DNA from 3 places in the Vreelandella profundi genome. Region 1 is predicted to be linked to each of the others. Evidence: predicted binding sites of a transcription regulator. Region 1 holds the regulator's gene; each other region holds the start of a gene.
The links. Region 1 encodes sigma-54, which starts transcription at its own class of promoters, with help from an activator protein. Its sites were predicted from a motif close to TGGCACNNNNNTTGCTNT; they were not measured.
Positions count from the first base shown of each region.

Region 1 (3,702 bases):
GTCGACCAGTGATCCCAGCAGCATGACGGGAAGGTTATCAATCGCGTAGTAGCCTAGGTCTTCCAACGCTTGTAAGGCGATAGATTTGCCAGACCCAGAACGACCGCTGATGATGACCAGTTGCATAGAGTTTCTCTTCGCGTTAATCCAACGGCTTAAATGGGGGCTTGGTGATCAGTGATCGCCGTTTAATCCGCTGAATGCTCACGAATTTTAGCGGTAATGAGATCAAGTAGTTCGCGCTGACTGCCTGCTTTGCGTAGCTGCTGGCGAGTATCCGCATCATTCATGACGGTGGCTACTTGGCCTAACAAAGAGAGGTGTGTGTCGTCCGCTTGTTCCGGTACCAGAAGTACAAACACTAGATCAACGGGGTCGCCGTCAATAGCATCAAAATCAATCGCTTCTGAGAGCTTTAAAAAACCAGCAATAGGCGTAGAACAGTGAGGGCTGCGGGCATGGGGAATAGCCACGCCGTTGCCAATTCCTGTACTACCTAGGCGCTCTCGGCCGATTAATCGGCTGAACACTTCTTGGCTATCGAGGCTGGGCGTATTTTGGGCGATAAAGGTGCTGAAAAATTCCAGCACCCTTTTTTTGCTGCCCCCAGGTACGTCGAAGAGAACGCGTTCTGGGGGGAGTATGGTTTCCAACGTCATTGAATTAACGCACACCAGCGCCTTGGGCGCGGGCTTGTGCTTTTTCCTTATGTTTAACGAGTTGACGATCAATTTTGTCCGCCAGCGCATCGATAGCGGCGTACATATCACTGTCTAGGGCTTCTGCATGTAAATCAGCACCTGCTGCATGCAGTGTGCAGGCTGCCTGCTGGCGTTCTTTCTCCACCGATAGGGTGACCTGCACCGTGGTTATATTGTCGTAATGACGCTCAACACGCTCAAGCTTTTCATTAACATAGTCACGCAAGGCGTCAGTCAGTTCTACGTGATGACCAGTGATATTTACTTGCATTGACGTACTCCTTATCTATCGGGCTGTACTTAGGAACGGTACTTAGGGACTGTACTTAGTACTTAGATATGTAGCCCTTTTGATTGTAACCCTTTTTGCTCCGTTGCAAAGCCCTTGTCGAGAGTTTCGCTGAAACCTGGCAGCTCCTAGCGTAAACGGCGCCGCTCACTGGAAGAGGGAATGCCCATGGCTTCACGGTATTTGGCTACCGTGCGGCGCGCAACCTGAATGCCGCCTTCTTCTAATAACGTCACTAAGCGGCTATCCGAAAGCGGCTTGCCGGGGGCTTCTTCGTGAATCAGTTTCTTCAGGCGGGCGCGTATCGCGGTGCTGGAGTGGCTGTCGCCATCCTGGCCGCTCACCTGGCTAGAGAAAAAGTATTTCAGTTCAAACACGCCGCGCGGCGTATGAATATATTTCTGCGTTGTCACCCGTGAAATCGTTGATTCATGCATCTCAACGGCTGAGGCTATATCGGCCAAAATCAGCGGTTTCATGGATTCTTCGCCGTGTTCGAGAAAGCCGATTTGACGGGTAATGATTTCACGGCCCACTCGCAGCAGCGTGTCGTTACGACTCGAAAGGCTCTTAATTAACCAGCGCGCTTCCTGCAGGTGTTCTTTCAAAAACTGATTATCCTGACTTTTATCCGCACGCTTTATCAAACTGGCGTAGTCAGGTTGAATTCTCAGCCGAGGCAGGGCGTCCTGATTGAGTTCTAAATGCCAGCCCTCATTATCATGACGCACTACTAAATCGGGCGTGATATAGCTGTCGTTGGTCACGCCGTAAGCGCTGCCTGGGCGTGGATCTAGGCTGCGAATTAGCTGGATAACATTGGCTAGCTGCTCGTCATCGAGCCCTAAGCGGCGCTTGAGTAAGCGCATGTCATCTTTGCTGAGCGCTTCAAGAAACTGGCGCACTAGCCTGCGGGCAGGCACCAGCAGCGGCGTATCATCTGGCAGGGCAGCGAGCTGCAGCATCAAGCATTCACGCAGGTCGCGGGCAAAAATACCGGTGGGCTCGAACTGCTGCAGCTTGAGTAATGTTGTTTCCACTTCGCGCTGGCTAAGGCCATCAATACCCTGGGCGCGTAGCCCTTCACGAATATCATTAAGCGGCTGGGTCAAGTAGCCGTTGGCGTCTAGGGCGTCGATGAGACTCTCGGAAACCAGCTGCTCACGCGCGCTAAAATCGGTCATGGCGAGTTGCCACAATAGGTGGCCGTGAAGGCTCTGTTCGGCAGCCTGGCGCTCAAAATCAGGGCCCTCACTGCTGCTGCCCGTGCCGCCAAGGTCTTGATAGGTGTCCGACCAGTCGCTATCAACGGAAAGCTCGGTGGGGATGCTCTCTGACCACTCCTCCTCTTTAGGCTCGCTCACGGCCTCTTCACCGAACTCATCTTCCTGTTCCAGCATAGGGTTGGCATCTAGGGCCTGCTGAATTTCCTGGCGAAGGTCCAGAGTCGATAGCTGCAGCAGGGCGATGGCCTGCTGCAGCTGAGGTGTCATGGTCAGCTGTGTCCCAATGCGCAGTTGAAGAGAAGCTTTCATGACCATTTGAGAACCACTCGTTAATCGGAATGCTTTACCCTAGTGCGAGTGGGGGCTGGGTGCAAGTGCAATAAGCATGCCATTGGTAGTTAAAGCGTTATAAAGCGGGATTTATGGGCAAAAATAAGCCTACAGACGAAAATCTGCGCCCAGATAAACATCCCTGACTTGCTGGTTAGTGAGGATCGACGCCGGGGGGCCGCTGGCGATGATATGGCCATCGCCGACAATGTAAGCGATATCACAAATGTCCAGCGTTTCACGGACGTTATGATCGGTAATCAGAACGCCAATATGGCGCTGTTTTAGCGCGCGAATGATGGTTTTAATCTCGCCCACTGAAATGGGGTCAACCCCGGCAAAGGGCTCATCTAGCAAGATGAAGGCGGGTTCAGTTGCTAGCGAGCGGGCAATTTCTACACGGCGGCGCTCCCCGCCTGAGAGGCTCATGCCTAGATTGTCGCGAATATGGGTGATGTGGAAGTCTTCAAGCAAGGCTTCCAGGCGCTCTTCGCGGCCTGGGCGGTCGAGTTCTTTGCGCGTTTCTAATATCGCCATAATATTATCGGCAACCGATAATTTGCGAAAAATAGACGCTTCCTGGGGCAGGTAGCCAATGCCTGCCGCTGCGCGTTCATGCATCGGGGCGCGGGTTAAATCTAAGTCGTCAATGCCCACTTTGCCGGCGTCAGATTTGACCAGCCCGACAATCATATAAAACGACGTGGTTTTGCCCGCGCCGTTAGGGCCGAGTAAGCCGACGACGCTGCCTTGGGAGATTTCCAAGTTAATATCTTTAACCACTCGGCGGCGTTTGTAACTTTTCGCCAAGTGGTGGGCATATAGTGTTTTTATCGGCGCATTGTCAGCAGTTGCCATCGATTGACTCTCTATTGTTCCGGCTGAATAGTCATGCGGATACGCTGGGGCTCGCTACCGTCAACGTCTGAACGCGCTTGAATCACTTCACGGTCAATGAAATATTCAAGCCGCCCGCCGGTAAATGTGTCGTCCTGCTGGGTCAGTTCAGCTTGATCAATGAGCTCCACTCGGCGTTCGGCGACGTGATAAATAATCCGCCGAGCCCAGCCTTCCGTCGGGCCTTCTTGTCCTTCGACCTGATGGCGTAAGTAAGCACGCTCGCCGGTAGACGTTGCGCGCGAAAGCTCGCCCGCCT
Region 1 is NZ_CP077941.1:1,338,071-1,341,772, forward strand. It holds gene rapZ (RNase adapter RapZ) at 1-126, opposite strand, end outside; gene KUO20_RS06135 (PTS sugar transporter subunit IIA) at 189-659, opposite strand; gene hpf (ribosome hibernation-promoting factor, HPF/YfiA family) at 664-972, opposite strand; gene KUO20_RS06145 (RNA polymerase factor sigma-54) at 1,119-2,531, opposite strand; gene lptB (LPS export ABC transporter ATP-binding protein) at 2,655-3,404, opposite strand; gene lptA (lipopolysaccharide transport periplasmic protein LptA) at 3,416-3,702, opposite strand, start outside.

Region 2 (3,702 bases), 1.2 Mb from region 1:
CTTGCATATTGGTTTGATATTGATCTGCCCGGCTACTTGCTTTGGGTCGCGCCGCTAGGATGGATCTATGTGTTTTTCCTGGCGCTGGTGCTGGTGCGTTATTACCCGCTAGCGCCAGAGAGCGTGCTTGCCCAGCGGCCTGTTTGGATGCAGCAGCTGGCTCAGCCCGTTTGGCTTGTGCTGCTCGTCGCGCTGGTCGTTGCAGGCACTTTCGCGGGCCAGCTAGCCTTTTCATCTAAAGAAGTATGGGTGATCCCTTTCTTTGTGATGTTTACGCTTTGCGCGATGCGCTACTTAGCCGGACGTACGGTGCCGGTGTGGGTGCGTCATGTGAACGCGCATTCGTTTGGCATTTACTTGGCGCATCCCATGTTTTTTGTGCTTGCCGATTTGGCCGTTGCGCCTCTGGCGCTGCCCGTTGTGGTATATGCCTTGGTGCTTATTGTGGTGGGCGTCGTGGGGTCGGTAGCGCTTAATAAACTGGCAAATACCTTTACGCTGGGGGCGATGTTGTTTGGTAAACAGCTGAAGGTGGCCTAAGGGTGGAAGATCAAAATAGGTTAAAGGCGCGGCGTGTAAGCGGCGCTAAGCTTGCTGGGCGAAACCGTGCTTGGTTCGCTTAACTGGCGGATTAGTTGGCCGCTGTAGGTTTTCAGGCGAATGGGGCAGGCGTGTAAGCGCTGCACAAAATCAGCAACCGCACGTTCTTCATCCAGCTCAGGGTCAAAACCTCCTAAGCGCTCGAACCAGGCCCGTTTAATCGCGATGTAGGGCGGTAATAATGGGGCGCTTGCCAGTAGCCGCCGCAGAAAACGCTCTGGCAATGTGGGCTGCGTAAGGCTGACAAGCAGTGCATCCAAGGCATAGGTGTTTAGCTGAGAATAGAGTGAGCCCCAAAGGCTTGCCGGCACTGGCTGTTTTTGCAGCGCAACGATCAACCATTCAGCTTGGCTAGTAAACGCCGCTTGGTTAACGCGTGCGCCGAGCCCCAGCGTTGGCGTGATGAGGCTGCGCGTGTGATAGCGCTGTTCGATAGAGGGCAGGCGAGCATGAGCGCAATTGCTGGTCACTAGAATAGGCAGTAGATGGTCGGCAACACCCGATGCACGGATGGATCTTAAATGGCGTGGCAGCATTGCCCCTGTCACCATGGCATCAATGATAAAGCAGACCGATCCCATTGCCGACTCCGTGTGTGAGTTAATTTGCTGTTATGTAATTTATTGTAGTGTCTTGTTTCTTTGGGTAGCAAGAAAAAGTTTGCGAGCCAAACAATAGTGCTCATTATTTTCAATGGTCTATTTTGGGGCATTAATATGTATTTTTGTTCTATTTTGGTGCATTGAGCATGTTTTTAGCGCCTGATTGGCTGCAGCTAAGGCGCTATGCGTCATCACGAGGCATCGCGAGGTATTTTTTAATGTTTAAAAAACAAATGGTTGTTGTTTTTTAATACCATAATGGTGCAGTGTTGGCATGATCTATGCTTTCTCCTGTGCAGTAAGTTTTACAACGGCTACTGGTCGTAGGCAGAAGCCCTGCGGCGTGATAAAACGATAGCCGGCCTGAAAGGCTTGCTCAGTGATTTGTTTATATTTTTCAGCAAACGTTGGGTGAGCAAAAAAATGACAGGCGTGCGTTTTTGCACGTATTTTGTCGCACAACACTTTTATCGATAGCTTACTGTCGCTAGCTTTAAGCCACGCTCATACCGGAGGACACTATGTCAGCCAAGACCATCGCGCTAATTGAAGAACATGATGTTAAGTGGGTAGACCTGCGTTTCACCGATACGCTCGGTAAAGAACACCATGTCACCGTGCCTGCTCGCGACGTGACCGAAGAGTTTTTTGAAAATGGCCAGATGTTTGATGGTTCTTCCATCGGCGGCTGGAAGGGCATCAACGAATCCGACATGATTCTGAGCCCAGAGGACGGCTCTGCTTACCTCGATCCTTTTACTGAAGACGCGACGCTAGTGCTGCGTTGCGACATCATCGAGCCTGCGACGATGCAAGGCTATGATCGTGACCCGCGCTCCATCGCTAAGCGTGCAGAAGCGTTTCTGCAGTCAACTGGCCTTGGCGATACCGCTTTCTTTGGTCCTGAGCCTGAATTCTTCATCTTTGACGAAGTACATTGGAAAACCGACATGCAGGGTTCCATGTACAAAATCTCTTCTGATGAAGGCGCTTGGGCGACTGACAGCGTCGTAGAAGGTGGTAACTTAGGCCACCGTCCGCGTCTGAAAGGCGGCTACTTCCCGGTCCCACCGGTTGATAGCTTCCACGATATTCGTGGCGCTATGTGTAATACGTTGGAAGCGATTGGCCAGACCGTGGAAGTTCACCACCACGAAGTTGCCAACGCAGGTCAGAACGAAATTGGCGTTAGATTCAACACGCTGGTAAAGAAAGCTGACGAAGTGCAGGAAATGAAGTACGTGATCCACAACGTGGCGCACGCTTACGGCAAAACGGCGACCTTCATGCCCAAGCCGCTGGTAGGTGACAACGGTTCTGGTATGCACGTTCACCAGTCGTTCTGGAAAGATGGTAACAACCAGTTCGCCGGTGACGAGTACGCAGGCCTGTCTGAAATGGCGCTTTATTACATTGGCGGCATCATTAAGCACGCTCGTGCGTTGAACGCGTTCACCAACGCTTCTACTAACTCGTACAAGCGTCTAGTGCCTGGCTACGAAGCGCCGGTAATGCTGGCCTACAGCGCGCGTAACCGCTCTGCTTCTATTCGTATTCCTTACACCGCTAGCCCGAAAGGCAAGCGTGTAGAAGCCCGCTTCCCTGATCCTACCGCTAACCCATACCTGGCGTTCTCTGCCATGTTGATGGCCGGTATCGACGGTATTAAAAACAAGACCCATCCTGGCGATGCTATGGATAAGAACTTGTACGACCTGCCGCCAGAAGAAGGCAAAGCGATTCCTACGGTCGCCAACAGCCTGGATCAAGCATTGGAAGCGCTCGACGCTGACCGTGCGTTCTTGACCGAAGGTGGCGTATTCACCGACGACATGATCAATGCTTACATTGAACTCAAAATGGAAGAAGTGAATCGTATCCGCATGACGACTCACCCGATTGAGTTTGATATGTACTATAGCTGTTAAATGACAATAGCTGCTAATCAGCGCATTAGCCGCCGACTGTTGCTGACGAGATGTTAACAGCAGTGATAAACCCCGCTTCGGCGGGGTTTTTTATTGCGAGCACCAATATGGTGCAATAATAAAAGCGATAGTGCAGCGGGATGCGCTAAAAGGACTCGGCGTTTGGTATGACGTTGCTCGCAGGCCGTGCAACCGGGCATAGGCGCGTAATTGGCGCGCTTATTGCAGTCTCTCATTCATCATCCACCTGTAGGTCTGTAATGGCGATGAAAGACGCGATTTCTCAGGACGGTTTCTCAGAACATGCAATGCACCAGCGCTTGCTCGAACATCTCACTACGGCAGTACTGCTGTTAGATGGTGAGCTGAGGGTGCGCTGGATGAATCCTGCGGCCGAGGCGCTATTAGCGGTTAGCCTTAGCCGTGTGCGTGGGAGCAGCCTGGATACGTTACTAGGTGGCGATGAAAGCATTGATGACGTGTTGGCCAAGGCCCGCGATGCCTTTCACCCGTATACCCAGCGCGAGGCGCGCATTACGCCGCTGAATAGCGACCCGCTAACGGTCGACTAT
Region 2 is NZ_CP077941.1:144,079-147,780, forward strand. It holds gene KUO20_RS00710 (acyltransferase family protein) at 1-540, shown strand, start outside; gene KUO20_RS00715 (glycosyltransferase family 2 protein) at 561-1,181, opposite strand; gene glnA (glutamate--ammonia ligase) at 1,724-3,130, shown strand; gene glnL (nitrogen regulation protein NR(II)) at 3,439-3,702, shown strand, end outside.
Region 2: the regulator sigma-54 is predicted to act here: its motif matches at 1,473-1,490, upstream of glnA (glutamate--ammonia ligase).

Region 3 (3,702 bases), 1.8 Mb from region 1:
GCGAGTGAGATGTTTCGAGAGCCCGCCGTAGGCCATTAAGGTGGCGAATGAAAGCACCATAAAGGTGCATACCATCATGGAAAATTGTGGAAGCAGTGCGCGCTGTGTATCTAAGAACTGTGGAAACAAAGCGGTGAAAAACAGGATCGCTTTTGGGTTGCTCATGGCGACCAGCAGGCCTTCGCTGAAAATGCGCCATTGGGGAGTGGGCTTGGCAGCGGTGGACGGTACCGCCAGTGAGCGTTGGCTGCGCCACTGGCGAATGCCCAGATATATTAAGTAAGCAGCGCCGCCAAACTTCAGCAGACTAAACAGCATTTCTGAGGCGTTTAATATCACGCCTAACCCCAACACGGCTGCGCTTGCCAGCATTAGCAGACCAATGATATTCCCCAGCGAGGAAAGCGCGACACGCTTAGTTCCACCGGCCATGCCATTACGCACCGCGACTAAAAAAGCGGGCCCAGGGCTCGCAATGCTGACCAGCGCCATGGCAACAAACAGCAGCCAGGTAGAAAGTGGCATGGGTATATCTCCTAAGAGGATAAAGTCGGTTAGTCAGACGACCGGTACCTATCTAAGCGCTGATGGCAAGCCAGCACCTATTGAACGTTAGCATTGCACTAGCCAAGTGGCCCGCTGGTAACCGTTGTCTTCAACCCTTTAAGAATGGCTTGACCATCCTCGTGCTTGAGTTCGTCGTACCAGGCTTGCGTTTGGGCGGCGTCGTGCCCATGAATCATCTCCGCGCGCTTGCGGGCGCGCTGGACGATCTCACCCACTCGGCTAACGCGTTGTACGTCGTACTGCTTCAAGGCGCTGGCAATGGCTGATGGGGTATCGGCATGTTCTTCAAGTGCTCGCTGCACGACGTTAGCCAGCACCCAGGCGTCTTCCATGGCTTGGCAGCCGCCTTGGCCAAGGTCGGGTGCCATGCCATGAGCGGCATCCCCTAGAAGGGCAACACGCGGTGCGGTCAGTGAATCAAGCGGGGGGATATCGTAGATTTCCACACGCGCCATGCGCGCAGGGTCGAAGCGTTCAATAAGTGCCTGCACCGGCGCAGCCCAGCCTGCAAAGTGTGCGCGTAATTCATCGCGATAGTGGCTGGGGTCGTTGGTGGTGCCTGCGGGGAGCGGCACATCAAGAAAACAATAGAATTCCTGCGCGCCTTCGGCATTGCCCCCGTTACCCATGGGCATAAACGAGACACGCTTCGCGTCGCCGACATACTGATCCCAGTGACTCTGCGGTGCCAAGGCATCATCAACGGGCACGCGTACATTCCAGTTCACATAACCCACGTATTGGCGCTCAACGGGATGCCCCACGACTTTGCTGCGTAGCTTTGAATGGGTACCTTCCGCGACGACTAATAAGTCGGCGTGCAGGCTTTCGTCATCGTCAAAATGCGCAGATACACCGTCTTGCGTTAGCGTGTAATCATGACAGCGGCGGCCAAACTGCACATGCTCGGTGCCTACCGCATCTAGCAGCATTTGTTGTAGGGCGGCGCGGGAAATAGGGCATGCACGCTGCTCAATCTCTTCAAATAGCGGTACCAGGCTAAAATCGGTTAAGGATTGACCGTCATGCGTGAGATAGCGCATCTGGGTGATGTTGCCACTTAAGCTTTCAATGGCGTTACCAAGGCCAAGTTGATGCATGACTTTCACGCCGTTAGACCATATCGAAAGCGCAGCGCCTACAGGCCTCATCGTTGCTACGCGTTCAACCACCGTGACCTGATGCCCTTGCCGCTGGAAAGCGAGAGCGGTGCTAAGCCCGCCAATGCCCGCACCGATAACGAGAATATTGAGAGGCGTAGTCAGAGGGCGGGACATAGCGAGCTCCTTGAAAAATGAGAAGGCACAACGGCTAACGCTTCATATCAGCTGTTACCGCTAACTGTATACAGCGTTAAACCTTAATGTATAAGCAATCATAGTGCCAAATCAGCCATTATTTACCCAGGCTTCAAAACCTAACCGACGCCTGTAGGCTGACTTCTAGGGGGTCGCCGACCACTACCCGTGTGTTGCCCCCGCTTGAAGGATAGTAAGTGGTGTCGAACAGGTTCTTGGCATTGACTTGCAGGTGCAGGTTATCGCCTAGCCACGGAGTGTCCCAGCCGATAAACGCATCAGCGACGGTGTAGGCGTCTAGTTGGAAGCTGTTGTCAGCATCACCTTCACGCTCACCCACATAGCGAACCCCGCCACCTAAGCGCCAGTTGCCCAGTCCAGGCGCGGTTGTTAAGTCGTGCGCCAAGTAGAGGCTGACGGTGTGGCGTGCAGCGTTGGTCAGCCGGTTGCCCTGGGTGTCTTGGGTATCTTTGAGTACTTCGGTGTCGGTATAGGCGTAAGCGCCTAGTAGTGAAAGTTGATCGGTTAACTGGCCTGAAACCGTTAGCTCCACACCCCGTGAGCCCGCTTCGCCTACCGTGCGGGTCACACCGTTGTCGGAGACGGCAACATTTTCCTTACGGATATCGAACAGCGCAACGGCCAACGAGAACTGATCGTTCCATAGGTGCTTCACGCCGATTTCGCTGCCCATACTGTGTTCAGGGGCCAGCGCCTGTCCGGTATCGCTGTCTGCCCCATTGGGCACAAACGCTTCGCTGTAGCTGGCATAAACGGACGTATCCTGGGTCAGGCGATGCAGCAGGCTGACTGAGGGCAGGAAAATATCGTCGCTGGTATCCGTCTCGGTGATGAAGTCCTGACCACGGCCCCCAAACTGCTCGTAGTGGGTATAGCGTCCGCCTAACCCCAGCGTCCAGCGGTCGTTGAAGTGCCAGCGATCATTGAGATAAACGCCGGTGGTATTAACCTCATCCAAGCGGTTGCTGCGTGAGGCGTTAAGGCTATCGCTATCCAGGTTCAGGCCACCATAGCGAATGTCGAATATATTTTGATCGGTGACGGAGTCGCTGCGATATACCTCTGCTAAATAGTCGCGGCGGCGTTCGTGGTCAATGCCCACGGTGAGATCATGGCGCATGCCTGCCAGAGTGGCGGTGCCGGTAGTATCCCAGGCGGTGTACTGTACGCGGCGGTCATAACCTTCATTCGCATCTGCACGACGTGTTAGTGCACCGCTCTGCTCGTTAACGCTGAGTACTCGCGGTTGGCCGTCGTTGTACTGCCGGCGGTTCCAGCCGTAGGTGAGCCGTGTTGACCAGTCGTGGTTAATATCCTGTTCCCACCAGGCGGTGACGGCTTCGTCGTGACCGAAGACCCGTGACCAGGCTTCGTCGAAACGGCGGTTACTAGGTACCTTGGCGGGTTCTCCGTCGATCATTACCGTGCCGCGATCCAGATCCAAGTCGTAGTCGCGATACTCATACGCGATCTGCGCGCGGCTGTCGCGGCCTTCCCAGCGCAGCGAAGGGGCAATAATCGTGCGTCGATCATTACCAAAAACGCGCGATGAGTCTTCATCTTCATGATGGACAATAAACCGGAACGCCAGGCCGGTATTCGCCAGTGGCCCGGTGACATCAACGCTGGCATTGCCGCCACCCAGGGAGGTGGCTTCGGCGCTGATCTCGCGCTGCCACACGTACTCAGGGCGTTTGGTGACCAGGTTGATCACTCCGCCAGGGTCTTGCTGGCCTTGAAAGAGCGAGGCGGGCCCCTTGAGCACTTCGACATGATCCACCGTCGCCATAGAAAAGGTGCCGCGCGGTTGGCGAAT
Region 3 is NZ_CP077941.1:3,188,745-3,192,446, reverse strand. It holds gene KUO20_RS14590 (LysE family translocator) at 1-525, opposite strand, end outside; gene hpxO (FAD-dependent urate hydroxylase HpxO) at 624-1,844, opposite strand; gene KUO20_RS14580 (TonB-dependent siderophore receptor) at 1,978-3,702, opposite strand, start outside.
Region 3: the regulator sigma-54 is predicted to act here: its motif matches at 1,936-1,953, upstream of hpxO (FAD-dependent urate hydroxylase HpxO).